DNA from 4 places in the Arthrobacter sp. efr-133-R2A-63 genome. Region 1 is predicted to be linked to each of the others. Evidence: riboswitches for the same ligand, from Rfam matches in the RefSeq annotation. Region 1 holds a riboswitch; each other region holds the start of a gene.
What was found. A riboswitch is a leader RNA that binds a small molecule or an ion and turns the genes downstream of it on or off. The one in region 1 is predicted to bind thiamine pyrophosphate.
Positions count from the first base shown of each region.

Region 2: another riboswitch for thiamine pyrophosphate. It lies ahead of thiC (phosphomethylpyrimidine synthase ThiC); the one in region 1 lies ahead of QRN45_RS14840 (ECF transporter S component).
Region 3: another riboswitch for thiamine pyrophosphate. It lies ahead of thiO (glycine oxidase ThiO); the one in region 1 lies ahead of QRN45_RS14840 (ECF transporter S component).
Region 4: another riboswitch for thiamine pyrophosphate. It lies ahead of thiD (bifunctional hydroxymethylpyrimidine kinase/phosphomethylpyrimidine kinase); the one in region 1 lies ahead of QRN45_RS14840 (ECF transporter S component).

Region 1 is NZ_JARVRG010000026.1:62,738-66,258, reverse strand. It holds gene QRN45_RS14845 (ABC transporter ATP-binding protein) at 1-918, opposite strand, end outside; gene QRN45_RS14840 (ECF transporter S component) at 918-1,547, opposite strand; TPP riboswitch at 1,623-1,759, opposite strand; gene QRN45_RS14835 (NUDIX hydrolase) at 1,954-2,676, shown strand; gene QRN45_RS14830 (DUF4235 domain-containing protein) at 2,728-2,988, shown strand; partial or broken gene mnhG (monovalent cation/H(+) antiporter subunit G) at 3,123-3,503, opposite strand; gene QRN45_RS14820 (MrpF/PhaF family protein) at 3,493-3,521, opposite strand, start outside.
Region 2 is NZ_JARVRG010000013.1:117,886-121,406, forward strand. It holds gene thiC (phosphomethylpyrimidine synthase ThiC) at 1-1,347, opposite strand, end outside; TPP riboswitch at 1,343-1,450, opposite strand; gene QRN45_RS07110 (amidohydrolase family protein) at 1,544-2,638, shown strand; gene QRN45_RS07115 (VOC family protein) at 2,717-3,521, shown strand, end outside.
Region 3 is NZ_JARVRG010000004.1:142,897-146,417, forward strand. It holds gene QRN45_RS01315 (RNB domain-containing ribonuclease) at 1-465, opposite strand, end outside; gene thiE (thiamine phosphate synthase) at 503-1,192, opposite strand; TPP riboswitch at 1,219-1,338, shown strand; gene thiO (glycine oxidase ThiO) at 1,330-2,634, shown strand; gene thiS (sulfur carrier protein ThiS) at 2,631-2,867, shown strand; gene QRN45_RS01335 (thiazole synthase) at 2,871-3,521, shown strand, end outside.
Region 4 is NZ_JARVRG010000010.1:65,667-69,187, forward strand. It holds gene QRN45_RS05480 (Rne/Rng family ribonuclease) at 1-1,612, shown strand, start outside; TPP riboswitch at 1,759-1,855, shown strand; gene thiD (bifunctional hydroxymethylpyrimidine kinase/phosphomethylpyrimidine kinase) at 1,847-3,367, shown strand.

The DNA of each region.
Region 1 (3,521 bases):
GAGGAGCAACTCCCCTCCCGACGCCCCGGAGCTCCCCGCCTCGAAGCCGGCCCCCGAGCCGGCCGCTGTACCCGAACGTGGCCGGGTGGCCGGGACGTACCCGGGCACCCAGACGCCCGCAGCAATGAGCATGTCCCTTGCCTGAACCAGCACCGTCTCGGGATCGCCGTCCAGGAGAACCGCCGGCGTCGAGCCCCCCGCAGAGGAAGAACTGCCAGGCTGGAGCACCACGATCCGGTCCACGAGGTCTTTCCAGACGGAGACCCGGTGCTCCACCACCACCAACGTGGCGCCGGTCTTGTCGAGGCAGCGGCCCACGGCGTCACGGACCTCCAGCACGCCGGCGGGGTCCAGGTTGGCGGTCGGCTCGTCCAGCAGGATCAATCCCGGCCGCATCGCCAGGATGCCGGCCAGCGCAAGGCGCTGTTTCTGCCCGCCGGAGAGGGCCGACGTCGGGTGGTCGAGCGCAAAGTTGCCGCTCGCGCTATTCCGCAGCCCGACGTCGTCGAGCGCTTCACCGACGCGCTTCCAGATCTCTTCCCGCGGCACGCAGAGGTTCTCGGCACCGAACGCGACGTCGTCGCCCAACCGGGAAAGCACCACCTGGGTTTCCGGGTCCTGCTGCATGAGTCCGGCACGGCCCCGCTGGGCCTTCGGCGACACGCCGTCCACCAGCAACGAGCCGGTCTCGTCGGCGTCGTCCCCTTCCTCGCCCAGCACACCGGCCAGTGCATGCAGGAGCGTCGACTTGCCCGCGCCCGAGGGGCCGAGCAGGAGCACGCGCTCGCCCGGGCGGATGTCCAGGTCGAGGGCATGGATGGCCTGCGTGGTGCGGCCGGCGTGCCGCCAGCCCCAGCCTTGGGCGGAAATGGCGGCGGGTCGCACCGCAGCAGGGGTGCCGGAATCAGGACTGGGCATCAGGAAAAGACGGGCTCCGAAGCGGCCTTGCGGGACGCGAACGCGCTCAGGACACCCGTCTTGGCCAGGCCGCGTGTCGCAACCCAGGACAAAGCTCCGGCAATAACGGCACCGGAAATGGTGCAGAACACGATGTACGCGAGCTTGTCGACGGGTTCGTAGGCGATGTTCCAGCCCCACGGCAGGAAGGAATCGTTGAGGCCGCAGAACAGGCCCGCGCCGGCACCGGCCAGCAGTGACACCGGCAGGTTGAACTTCTTGTACATGAAGGCCAGGAAGATGAGTTCCGCGCCGAGGCCCTGGAGCAGGCCCGAGATCAGCACCGTGGTGCCGTACTGCGAACCCATGATGAGCTCACTGGTGGCAGCCACCGTCTCGCAGAAAATCGCAGCACCGGGCTTGCGCACGATGAGCATGCCCAAGACTGCCGGAATCATCCACCCGCCGGCGATCAGGCCGCTCAGGGGCGGGTAGCCGGCGGACATAGGCGTGGCAACCAGAGCCATCTGGTCCCATGCCCAGAAGATCACGCCACCGGCGATGGAGATCAGCGCCGCCACGACAATGTCCACGACGCGCCAATTGTAGGCAGGCTTGGTGAGGCCCCGCTTTGCAGAAATACCAGTCATTTTGTCCTCCTGAGGAACAGGAGGGGAAAGTGTTTCCGGTTTCCTGCGGGCGGCTTCCGCCGCGCCGGTTCCGGACACTATGAGAACTCGACTCCCTTGCGCCGGTACTAGCCGGATCAGGTTCGAGGGTCTGCGGCTGTCCGCACTCTCAGCGCCCGTCCTCCGTGCCGCATTGCTGCGAGCCCGACGGCGGCGCTCCCCTGTCGTTATCAATCCGCCCTTTTGGGCGTGGTTCAGTTTACACCTTGACGGGGTTGCGGGCGCTGTGCCGGAACGCGAATCGGCGGATTCTGCTGGATCACTCGCGGGTTGGGCGCAGTCCTGCCCGGAATGACGCGGGCTGCCGCGGAAACTGGGAGAATGATCCAGCAGAATGTGACGCAGAAGCGCAGGCAAAGGAGCGGTCTTGGCAGGGATTGACGAAGCGAACAGCACGGCCGAACCGAGACTCGCCGCGAGCGTGATCCTGGTCCGCGACGCCGCGGTTCCGGAGGGCTTTCAAGATGCGGCGCGCGCTTTGGAAGTGTTCGTCCAGCACCGGGTGACCACGATGGACTTTGCCGCGGGAATGGTCGTTTTCCCCGGCGGGCGGGTGGACCAATCGGACAGCTCCGGCTGGGACTTCGCGGACGACGTCGTGGAGCGGCACGCTGCCGCGTGGCACCGGAGCAGCATCGCCGTCGAGCCCTCTTCCGCCCGCTTCAACGCCGGCCGCGTACTGGCGGCCGCACAGCGCGAGGTTTTCGAAGAGGCCGGGGTGAAGCTCGACGCCGCCACCCTCCGTCCGTGGGCCAACTGGGTCACCCCGGCAGACCAGCCCAAGCGCTTCGACACCTACTTCTACCTTGCCTGCCCGGTTTCCGGTGCCGAGCCAAGGCACCAGACCACGGAAGCGTCATCCTCCCTGTGGATGCCGGTCCGCGCAATCCTTGATGCCGAAGCCGCCGGAACGCTCAAGCTCATGCCGCCCACCTTGGCGCTGCTGGATGAGCTCCTCGCCCTCGGCACGATGGAAGCGGTGCTGGGGGAGAGCCGGGACATCGTTCCCGTGCGTCCAAAGCCGGGGGCCCTGCAGGAGTTCTTCCGGCTGAGGCACCAGCCGCCATCCGATGCTCCGGAACTGCCCTGAAGTGGGGTTAGGCTGGGGACGGTCCTGTTTCCTCCCGCAAGGAGTCCCGGAATGAACTTCTTCTTCAAACTGCTCGGTACCGGAGTAAGCATCGGCGCAGGCTTTGCCGGCACCAAGCTCGTCAACGCCCTGTGGGAAAAAACCACAGGCAACAAGCCACCCAAGGGCAACGACGACATGGAAGCGAGCCTGCGTTCCGCCCTGACCTTCGCCCTGATTTCCGCCGCTGTGAGCGCCGTCATCCAGGTTGTAGCGGGGCGGGGTACGAAGCGCGCCATCTCGCACTTCGAAAAGACACAGGACGTCGTCTAAGCGGACGGCCCGTCGTTAGCGCCCGCGCTCCCGCTATCCCGGGCGTCGCGGGCGTTGCCGCTCTCCCGGGCACTCCTCCCGTCGTCGCGCGTGCTCCCGGTGGGGCGCATTTCCGAAGCCGCTTCCTGGGCTTTCTCCGCTGCCCGTTGACCGGCTGCCCGCACCACCACAGCCTCGAGTTCGTCTATGCTCAGCAGCTCGGGGTGGAGGTGTTTGGTCCGGTAGCCTGCGCGGCCCACCATGTGTGCGGACACGGGCACGGTCAGCAGTTGGAAGATCCAGGCGACGGCCAGGATCGGCCACACCCACCATTCGCGCATCTGAAGCCCGATGGCCGCCAAGACAAGGAACAACCCGAGCACTTGGGGCTTGGTGGCTGCGTGCATGCGGCTCATCAGGTCCGGGAACCGCAACAGGCCGATTGCCGCGCCGAATGACATCAGCGCACCAACAATCAGCAGCACTGCCGTGACCACATCGATCACTGCGTCAACTCCGGTGGCATTAGGAGTCATTGACTTGTCCCCTTCGGT
Region 2 (3,521 bases), on a different contig from region 1:
CGCGGTTCCGTAGCGTGCGATCTCCGTGGCGCCGATGGCCGAGGTGATGTGGTCGTAGCCCGGGGCAACGTCGGTCACGAGCGGGCCGAGGGTGTAGAACGGTGCGCCGTCGCACAACTCCTGCTGCCGCTCGACGTTCTCGCGGACGAGGTGGAACGGGATGTGGCCGGGGCCTTCCACCATGACCTGCACGTCGTACTTCCACGCCCGCTTCGTGAGCTCTGCGAGCGTGTCAAGCTCGGCGAACTGCGCGGCGTCGTTGGCGTCCGCCGTCGCTCCCGGACGCAAGCCGTCGCCGAGCGAGAACGCGACATCGTAGTTGGCAAAGATTTCGCAGAGTTCGTCGAAATGCGTGTAGAGGAAGTTTTCCTCGTGGTGCGCCAGGCACCAGCCCGCCATGATGGAACCGCCGCGGGAAACGATGCCAGTCACGCGGTTTGCCGTCAGCGGCACGTAGCGCAGCAACACGCCGGCGTGGATGGTCATGTAGTCGACGCCCTGCTCGCACTGTTCAATGACGGTGTCGCGGAAGATCTCCCAGGTGAGCTTGTTGGCTTCACCATTGACCTTCTCAAGGGCCTGGTAAATCGGCACGGTGCCGATCGGCACGGGGGAGTTGCGGATGATCCATTCGCGGGTGGTGTGGATGTCGTCGCCCGTGGACAGGTCCATGACGGTGTCGGCGCCCCATTGGGTGGCCCACTGCAACTTGTCCACTTCTTCGGCGATGGAGCTGGTGACGGCCGAGTTGCCGATGTTGGCGTTGATCTTCACCAGGAACGCCTTGCCGATGATCATCGGTTCGGATTCGGGGTGGTTGATGTTGTTGGGGATGATGGCGCGGCCGGCGGCGACTTCACTGCGGACCAGTTCCACATCGCAGTTCTCGCGAAGCGCGACGAACTGCATTTCGGGCGTGACGATGCCCTGTTTGGCGTAGTGCATCTGCGTGACGGTCTTGCCCTCGACGGCGCGGCGGGGCACCGGCTGTGCGCCCTTCCACTCCGCCGAGGCGGCGCCGCGGCGCACGGCCGACTTGCCGTCGTCGAGCAGGTTCCGTTCGCGGCCGCTGTAGGCCTCGGTGTCGCCGCGGGCTTCGATCCACTCGCTGCGGAACGGCTCGAGGCCAACCACGGGATCACTTCCCGGCCCCGCGGTGCGGTACACCTGGAAAGGGGCGTTGGCCTCGCCGTTGGGGGATGGCTCCAGGGCGATTTCCGTGACTGGAACCCGGATTCCAGTCTCAGTGTCTTCCAGGAACACGAGGGAATGCGACTTGAGGGACTGGGTCACTTCTTGAGCCGATTCGTTTTGGGTAGGGCTCAGCTGTGTTTCTTTGGTGCTCAAAGGATTACTCACTTCCTTCGCCGGCATTACCCGGACAGGTTCAACGGTCGCAGGCTGCGTCAGCCCGATCTCAGCCCTTGCAAGGGCCCCCGTGTGGTCGTAGACGAAGCTACCACAGCCGGGAGTCCTTGAGACAGATGTGACCGAGGACAGACGTCACTGCCCCGGCGACGGCGCCTGAGTCTAGGGTGGATTCATGGCGGAAATCATCGAATTCAGCGGCACCGTCCTCAGCGGGCCGGACGAGGATGTGCGCGGCCTCTGGTCGGTCGACGGACGGCTGACCTTTGTCCGACCCCTCGCGAAGCCGGACGTCGTGCTGGACGGATGGGTGCTGCCCGGCTTGGTCGACGCGCATTGCCATGTTGGCTTGGGCAAGGGCGGAGCCGTCGACGAGGAGACTGCCCGCTTGCAGGCGACTGCGGACCGGAATGCCGGGACTCTCTTGATCCGCGACGCCGGTTCCGCGAGCGACACGCGCTGGCTGCAGCGCCGGACGGACATGCCGAGGATCATCCGGGCAGGCAGGCACATCGCGAGGCATCGGCGGTACCTTCCCGGCCTGGCCGAGGAAGTCGAGCCGGAGGATCTGGTGGAGGCGGTGCGCAAGCAGGCACGGTCCGGAGACGGCTGGGTCAAGATCGTCGGGGACTGGATCGACCGCTCCGCCGGGGATCTCGGGCCGTCCTTTCCGGCGGCCATCGTCAAGGACGCCGTCGCGGCGGCGCACGACGAGGGGGCCCGGGTGACCGCCCATTGCTTCGCCGAAGGGACGATCGACGACATGCTCGACGCCGGCATTGACTGCATCGAGCACGCGACTGGTCTCCTCCCGCACCATATTCCCCGGCTGCTGGACCAAGGCGTACCGATCGTCCCCACCCTCATCAACATTGCGACGTTCCCGGACATCGCGAAGCAGGCGGAAGCTAAGTTCCCCCGTTACGCCGCCCACATGATCGCGCTCTGGGAGCGTCGGCATGAGCGCGTCCTCGAGGCGTTCGACGCCGGAGTGCGGGTATATGCCGGAACCGACGCCGGCAGCGTTATCAAGCACGGCCGGATCGGCGAGGAGATCCTGGAACTGCACCAGGCGGGCCTGCCGCCGGCCGCCGCGCTCGACGCGGCCTGCTGGTCCGCCCGCGAGTGGCTGGGTGCCGACGGCATCAGCGAAGGCGCCAGTGCCGACGTCGTGCTCTACGCAAACGATCCCCGCGCGTCCCTTGAGGCGGTGCTGAAGCCGCAATGCACCGTGTTGCGGGGACACCTTTCCGGAAGTGCCGGGCATTAGGAATAAATTGAAGCTTCAAGTAATTTAGATGTATAGAGGTTGCCGAAGGGCGGCGCCGCAAAAAGCCGGGAGTTACACATGACCATCACCTCCAGCCAGGATCTCCTTCCTGCCGAACTCGCCATGGGCACCGTCATGCTCAAAGTGGGGGACATGAAGCTCATGGGCGACTACTACCAACGGGCGCTCGGCCTGGACATCGTCGCCGAGCAAGACGGCGGACTCTACTTCGGCCGGCTCGGCAAGCCGTTGGTGCACCTCGCTCCCGCCTCCGGGCTCCAGATCCCGGGCCGCGGAGAGGCCGGACTCTTCCACACGGCTCTGCTCTTCGCGGACCAGTCCTCGCTCGCCGCAACTGTTGCCTCCGCAGCGCAGTACGAGCCCCACGCTTTTGTCGGCAGCGCAGACCACCTGGTCAGCGAGGCCTTCTACTTCACCGACCCCGAGGGCAACGGAATCGAGCTCTACTACGACAAGCCCCGCGAGGGGTGGGAGTGGAACGGCGGTTCGGTCGTCATGGACAGCCTGCCGCTCCCGCCGCAGCGCTACCTCCAGCAGTACCTGAGCGAAACGGCGGTGGCCGGCCAGCATGAGGCGGGCGCCGGCGTCGGGCATGTCCACCTCCAAGTGGGGGACGTCAAGACCGCCCATGACTTCTATGTCGGCACCTTGGGCTTCGAGCAGACGGCCGGCTGGCACGGGCAGGCACTGTTCGTCTCCGCCGGGGGCTACCACCACCACATGGCCATGAACGTCTGGAACAGCCGCGGCGCAGGTCCGCGCAAGGACACGCTCGGTCTCGGCGAGGTGGTCATTGAAGTGCCGTCAGGCGACGACGTCGGCGCGCTCGCCGACCGCCTCAAGGTTGCCGGCATCGCCTCCC
Region 3 (3,521 bases), on a different contig from region 1:
CGCTTCGGCGTCGAGTTCGAAGTCCCACACGAACGCGCCGCACGTCTGGCCGGCCAACAGGCTTCCGGCGTGCTCGCTGATGATCTCGGGGTGCAGCGGTATGCGGCCGTCCGGGGCATAGTACGTTTGCCCGCGGTGGCGGGTTTCGGCGTCGAGCGCTCCTCCCGGGGGCACGAAGGAGGGCACATCGGAGATGGCGTAGAGGACCCTGTAACCATCGCCGGACCGGTCGATGAAGAGCGCCTGATCGAGATCCGTGGAAGAGGCCGGGTCGATCGTGATGAACGGAACGTCCGTGAGGTCCTGCACCGGCAGGGTGTGTCCGGAAACCGCCGCTTCGGCGTCGCGCAGCGCTTCAGCGGGATAGCCTGCAGGCAGCTCGAGTTCAGTCCGAAGCGCCGCCAGTGCTTCCGCGAGCTGGTTCGACGTTTCACTGACATTCGGGGCTATCCGCTGATGTGACACGAAAGTCAGGGTAACTCCAAAATCTTTCGGCGTCTCGCTAGGCCGCAGCAGCGTCAAGGGCGGCCAGGAGTGCCTGGGCTGCCGCCGTCGGATCCTCCGCCTCGGTGATGGCGCGGACCACTACGATGCGGCTTGCACCGGCCTCCACTACCTCTTCGACGTTGCCCAGATCGATGCCCCCGATCGCGAACCAGGGGAGCACCACACCGCCGACTGTCTCAGCGTCTGCCTGCTTCACGGCGTTGGCGGCGTACTTCACCAGATCGAGCCCGACGGCGGAGCGTCCCGGCTTGGTAGGGGTGGCCCACACCGGCCCGACGCAGAAGTAGTCGAGGCCGCTGCGGCCGGGGGACGCGGCGATGGCCGCGTCGATCTGTTCCGGCGTGTGCGTGGAGAGGCCGATGATGGTGGGGTCGTGGAGCAGCTTCCGGGCCGAGCGCAGCGGAATGTCCTTTTGGCCGATATGGAACACCGGTGCGCCGGAGAGGGAGGCTATGTCCGCCCGGTCGTTGACTGCCCAGAGACGGCCGTGACGGTGCGCCACGGATTGCAGGATTTGCAGGAGTTCCAGTTCCTCGGCGGCTTCAATCGTCTTGTCACGCAGCTGGATGATGTCCACGCCGCCCTCGAATGCGGCATCGACAAATTGCTCAAAATCACCCTGTTGCTTGCGGGCGTCGGTGCAGAGGTACAGGCGGGCGGTGGTGTGGACATCGTGCTGGGTCATGGAAACAGAGTAGTTCCTCTAAACTGGGCTGGTACCGCGGGAGCCGCGGCGGCGGTCACAATCGCCGCGCGGCTGAGAGGGCTTCAGCGCCGACCGCTTGACCTGATCCGGCTAGTACCGGCGTAGGGAAGGACTCCATGGAAGAAGCAAACACCCGGAACGGGCCCCTCCACGCGGATGTCGCGGTGATCGGGGGCGGTGTCATTGGCCTCGGCATCGCGGGGGAAGCCCGCAGATCCGGCCGTTCGGTTGCCCTCATCGATCCCGCACCGGCCAGCGGCGCTACGTTCGCGGCAGCGGGAATGCTGGCGCCCGTCAGCGAATTGCACTACCAGGAAGAGGACCTCCTGGAGCTCATGCTCGAATCATCGGCGTTGTGGCCGGGCTTCGAACGCAATGTGACCGGCTCAAGCGCCGGGCGCGGCACGGGTTACCGCACGACGCCGACCCTCGCCGTCGGTGCGGACGCCGCGGACCGCCGGGCGCTCGCCGACCTTCGGGACGTCCAGCTCGCCCATGGCTTGGTGGTGGAATCCGTTCCGTTGCGCGAGGCGCGGGAGCGCGAGCCGCTCTTGAGCCCGCAGATTTCCTGTGCTTTCGATATCCCGGGCGATCACCAAGTGGATCCGCGCCGGCTCTCGGCCGCGATTCTCGCCGCCTTGGCAAACCACCAGCCCGGCGATTCGAGCTGGATCGCGGGGGCAGAGGACGGGTTTGCGGTCCACGACACTGCGGCGGGCCTCCTGTGGGAGGACGGGCGCGTCGTCGGGACGGTGCTCGGCTCGGGCGCCAATGTTCTCGCCACGGAAACAGTAGTAGCCAACGGACTTGATGCTGCCCGCTTGAACGGCCTGCCGGATGGATTGTCGCTGCCATTGCGTCCCGTGTACGGCGACATACTGCGGCTGCGCGTCCCGGAGCATCTGCAGCCCCTTGTCACCGCCACCGTCCGTGGGATGGTGCGCGGAGTGCCCGTGTATATCGTTCCGCGCGACGACGGGACCGTGGTGATCGGCGCAACGCAACGCGAAGACGGTTTGTCGGCGTCCGGGGGAGGAGCCAACCCTGTGTCAGCAGGCGGCGTGTATCAATTGCTCCGCGACGCCCAGGTACTGGTTCCGGCTGTCGCCGAACTGGAGCTCCTCGAAGCGACCGCCCGTGCCCGCCCTGGCACACCGGACAACGCACCGCTGTTGGGCCGTGTCGAAGGTCGCGAAGGAACCGTGCCCGGCCTCATCGTGGCCAGCGGCTTTTTCCGGCACGGCGTGCTCCTCACCCCTGCAGCGGCGAAAATCTGCGTCGGACTCATGGATGGCACCGTCGATCCGCGGTGGAACAAATTCCGCCCGGACCGCTTCTCCCGCCCGCTGTCTGCAGCAAGGGCATCCACAGGCGGCCCGTCGGCCGACACCCCACATCCCCTTCCGAAGGACCACGCATGAACATCAAATTGAACGGCGCAGACCACACACTGAGCGACGGCGCGTCCGTGACCACACTCGTCAGCCACATCACCGGACGGGTTGTGGACCCCAGCGGCCAGGCGGCCGACGGACGCAAGATCGGCGTCGCCGTCGCACGCAATTCCGAAGTGGTGCCGCGCAGCCAGTGGGCTGCCACCGCGCTCGCAGAGGGCGACGAACTCGAAATCGTGACCGCAGTACAGGGAGGCTGAACCATGACCACAGCAAGCACTCACGCAGGAAGCACCCGAACCGACGCCCTGGTAATCGATGGTGTTGAGTTCGGCTCGCGCCTCATCATGGGAACCGGCGGAGCCCCGAGCCTGGACGGCCTGGGAGCAGCCCTGTTGGCCTCCGGCACCGAACTCACCACCGTTGCCATGCGGAGGTACTCACCGACGGAGACAGGTTCCCTGTTCCAGTTGCTCGTGGACCACGGCATCCGTGTCCTGCCCAACACTGCCGGCTGCTTTACCGCCAAGGACGCTGTCATGACAGCCGAACTTGCCCGGGAGGCCTTGGAAACGGATTGGGTCAAGCTGGAGGTCATCGCCGACGAGCAGACGCTCCTGCCCGATGCCGTGGAGTTGGTGGATGCAACGGAGAAGCTGGTGGACCGCGGCTTCAAGGTCTTCGCCTACACCAACGACGACCCCGTGCTGGCGCTTCGGCTGGAAAACCTCGGAGCAACGGCGGTGATGCCGTTGGGCGCGCCTATCGGTACCGGCTTGGGCATCCTGAATCCCCACAACATCGAGCTCATCGTGTCCCGGGCTTCCGTGCCGGTAGTGCTCGACGCCGGCATCGGCACTGCGTCCGACGCCGCACTGGCCATGGAGCTCGGTTGCGACGCCGTGCTGCTGGCC
Region 4 (3,521 bases), on a different contig from region 1:
CAACCGCCTGAAGAAGATCCTCAAGGATCGCCTCCCGGAGAACGCGGGCGTCATTGTCCGCACGGCCGCCGAGGGTGCATCCGAGGAAGAGCTGACGCACGATATCAACCGCTTGCGGGCCCAGTGGGAAGGCATCGAAAGCCAGTCCACGTCCACCAAGATCCTGGCCCCGGAGCTCCTGTACGGCGAACCGGACCTCACCATCAAGGTTGTCCGCGACGTCTTCAACGAGGACTTCTCCAAGCTGATCGTCTCCGGCGACGAAGCCTGGGACACCATCGAGGCCTATGTCACGTACGTGGCGCCGGATCTGGTGGGACGCCTTGAGAAGTGGACCTCGGACCAGGACATTTTCTCGGCATGGCGCGTGGACGAACAGATCCACAAGGCGCTGGAACGCAAGGTCTTCCTGCCCTCCGGCGGTTCGCTCGTGATCGACCGCACCGAGGCCATGACCGTTGTGGACGTCAACACCGGGAAGTTCACCGGCAGCGGTGGCAACCTCGAGGAAACCGTCACCAAGAACAACCTTGAGGCTGCCGAGGAAGTGGTGCGCCAGCTGCGCTTGCGCGACATCGGCGGAATCATCGTCATCGACTTCATCGACATGGTCCTTGAATCCAACCGCGACCTCGTATTGCGTCGCCTCGTCGAGTGCCTCGGCCGGGACCGCACCAAGCACCAGGTCGCCGAAGTGACGTCGCTTGGCTTGGTCCAGATGACCCGCAAGCGCATGGGCACCGGGCTGCTCGAGGTCTTCGGCGAGCAGTGCGAGACATGCGCAGGGCGCGGAATCGTCACGCACGACGAGCCTGTCGAGCACCGTCGGGCCAACGTGGTGGCAGCTGAACACCACCACCCACGCACTGAGTCACAGCCGGCCGTCCGCCCGGAGCAGCGCAAGCGCCGCCGCGGCAGGGGCGCCGGCCAGGGAACTGCCGAACTCCCGGTCACGCCTCCGGCGCCGGTCCACACGGTCGAATCCACCGATCCGAACCGGCAGGCAGCCACCCGCGCCGCACTTGCCACCATCGCGGCGGCAGCCCACGCTGCCCACCTGCACGACGACGAGCTCCACCACGCGGCGGAATTGCTCGCTGACGGGCACGTAGCCGAAGCAACTCCCGCAACCCCGGCCGCCCCGGCTCCTGCCGCTGCATCGGGTGGCGAGGAGCGTTCGAAGCCTGTGCTGCGGTTCGGCGGCGAGGAAGTGGCCCTGCCCTTCGTCCACCACGAGGAAGAGCCAGCGAGCGGCGCCCCTGCGATGAGCCTGGATCTGTTGGCTCAGGCGTTCGCGGGACTAGGGGAGGCGCCCGGCACGGTCCCGGCAGCCGCGGAAGCCCAGGAATCCCCGGCAGAGGCCCGCGCGGGCGTTGCGAGCGGTGAATCCCCGGACTCGGGCTCGCGTGGACGCCGAGGCCGCCGCAACCGCAGTGCCAGCCGTGCCCAGGGTGCAGCCAACGCCACCAACGTGGAGCACCACGAGGTCGCTGTGGCTGCCTCCGGCGGGGCAGCGCACGAGGCCAAGGCACCGGACGCTGCACCGGCCAAGTCGACGCCGGCAGCGGAACCGATCATTCTCGGAGTCGGCGTGCCCAAGTCCCAGCTCTAGGCGCAATACCCTGCAGGGGCCCCGGCCGTTCCACTCTCGTGGAAACGGCCGGGACTTCTGCGTTTCCGGCTGTTTCACCTGGCCCCCGCACGCCCCGGTTGCATTGGGCGATTTCAGCGGGCGGGGTGTGATCCGGGTTAAGCTAGGGGACTGACACGGGGTGCCGCGCACCAAGCCGGCTGAGACCAAACCCGTTGAACCTGTCCGGTTAGCACCGGCGAAGGGATGTCTCGCATGACTGTTTCGGCGCAATCGGCCGTCTACCCGCTCAAGGCTGTCCAGAACCATATCCCCAGGGTCCTCAGCATCGCCGGCTCGGATCCCTCGGGTGGTGCCGGGATCCAAGCCGACCTGAAGAGCATTGCGGCCAACGGCGGCTACGGCATGGCCGTCATCACGGCGCTCACCGTACAAAACACGCAAGGAGTCACTGCCGTCCATGTGCCTCCCGTGGAGTTCCTGCGCCAGCAATTGGATGCCATCAGCGACGACATCACGGTCGATGCCGTCAAAATCGGCATGCTCGGGGACGCGGCGGTCATCCACGAAGTCCGCCGCTGGCTCGGCGGGGCGCGTCCCGCCGTCGTCGTGCTGGATCCGGTGATGATCGCCACCAGTGGAGACCGGCTCCTCGCGGAATCCGCTGAAACCGCACTGCGGGAGCTGCTGCCCCTCGCCGACTTGGTGACCCCCAACCTTCCCGAATTGGCCATGCTGCTTGGCGAAGCTGAGGCGACTGACTGGGCATCGGCGCTGGAGCAGGGCAAGCGACTGGCAGCTGCCTGCGGAAACACCGTCCTGGTGAAGGGCGGCCATCTGCAGGGAGCGGGCTGCCCCGATGCCCTGGTCAACACCGGGGGAGTCCTGAGCCAGGACGTGGTGGAATTCGCCGGCCAACGTGTGGAGACCCGCAACAGCCACGGCACGGGATGTTCCCTGTCGTCGGCGATGGCGACGGCCAAGGCGCGGCTCGGCGATTGGGAATCTGCACTGCGCGCGGTCAAGCCTTGGCTACAGGAGGCCCTGACCCAGTCCGAGGTGCTGGAAGTGGGGAAGGGCAACGGGCCGATCCATCATTTCCACGTGCTCCAGCAAGAGCTGCAGCCAGGGGATTTCGCCGTCCGGATGTGGGACGCCGCCCAAACGGAACTTGCGGCCATTTATGGCCTGGACTTCATCCAGCACTTGCAAACCGGTGGCCTCGGCGAAGCGCAGTTCAGCTACTACCTGTCCCAGGATGCCATCTATCTCAACGGCTATTCGAGGGTCCTGGCCAGGGCAAGCGCCCTTGCCCCCAGCGAAAACGAACAGCTGTTCTGGGCCCGCGGCTCGCAGATGTGCCTTGAAGTCGAGTCCGAGCTCCATCGGAAGTGGCTCAGCGGACGGCAGGTAAGCGGAAAGCAGGGCCCCGTCACCAAGGCCTACGTGGACCACTTGCTCGCGGCGTCGGCGTCGGGCAGCTATGCCGTGCTGTTGGCTGCCGTGCTGCCCTGCTACTGGTTGTACGCCGAGGTGGGACAGCAGCTCCACCATGGCTACCTTCAGGCCGGAGCGTCGGACGAGCACCCATATGCGGACTGGCTGCGTACTTACGCGGACGAGGCGTTCGCCGAGGCCACCCGCAAGGCGATCGACATCACGGATGCCGCCGCACGGGCCGCTTCTCCTGCCGAGCGCACGGCCATGATGGAGGTATTCTCCGAATCCTGCCGCTATGAAACTGCGTTCTTTGATGCCCCAAGGCTGCATGGCTGAACCCGTTTCCTGGTGTGGAAGGACGGGATGGCGGGGCCATTCCGTCGGACGCCGCAGCGTGTCGGCGTGAGGATCCGGGATTTTCCCGGTCGGCAGGGTAAGGTGGACGGGCACGGTACCGGATGGCGGCATAGCCAGTCTGTGGCAGCCATCA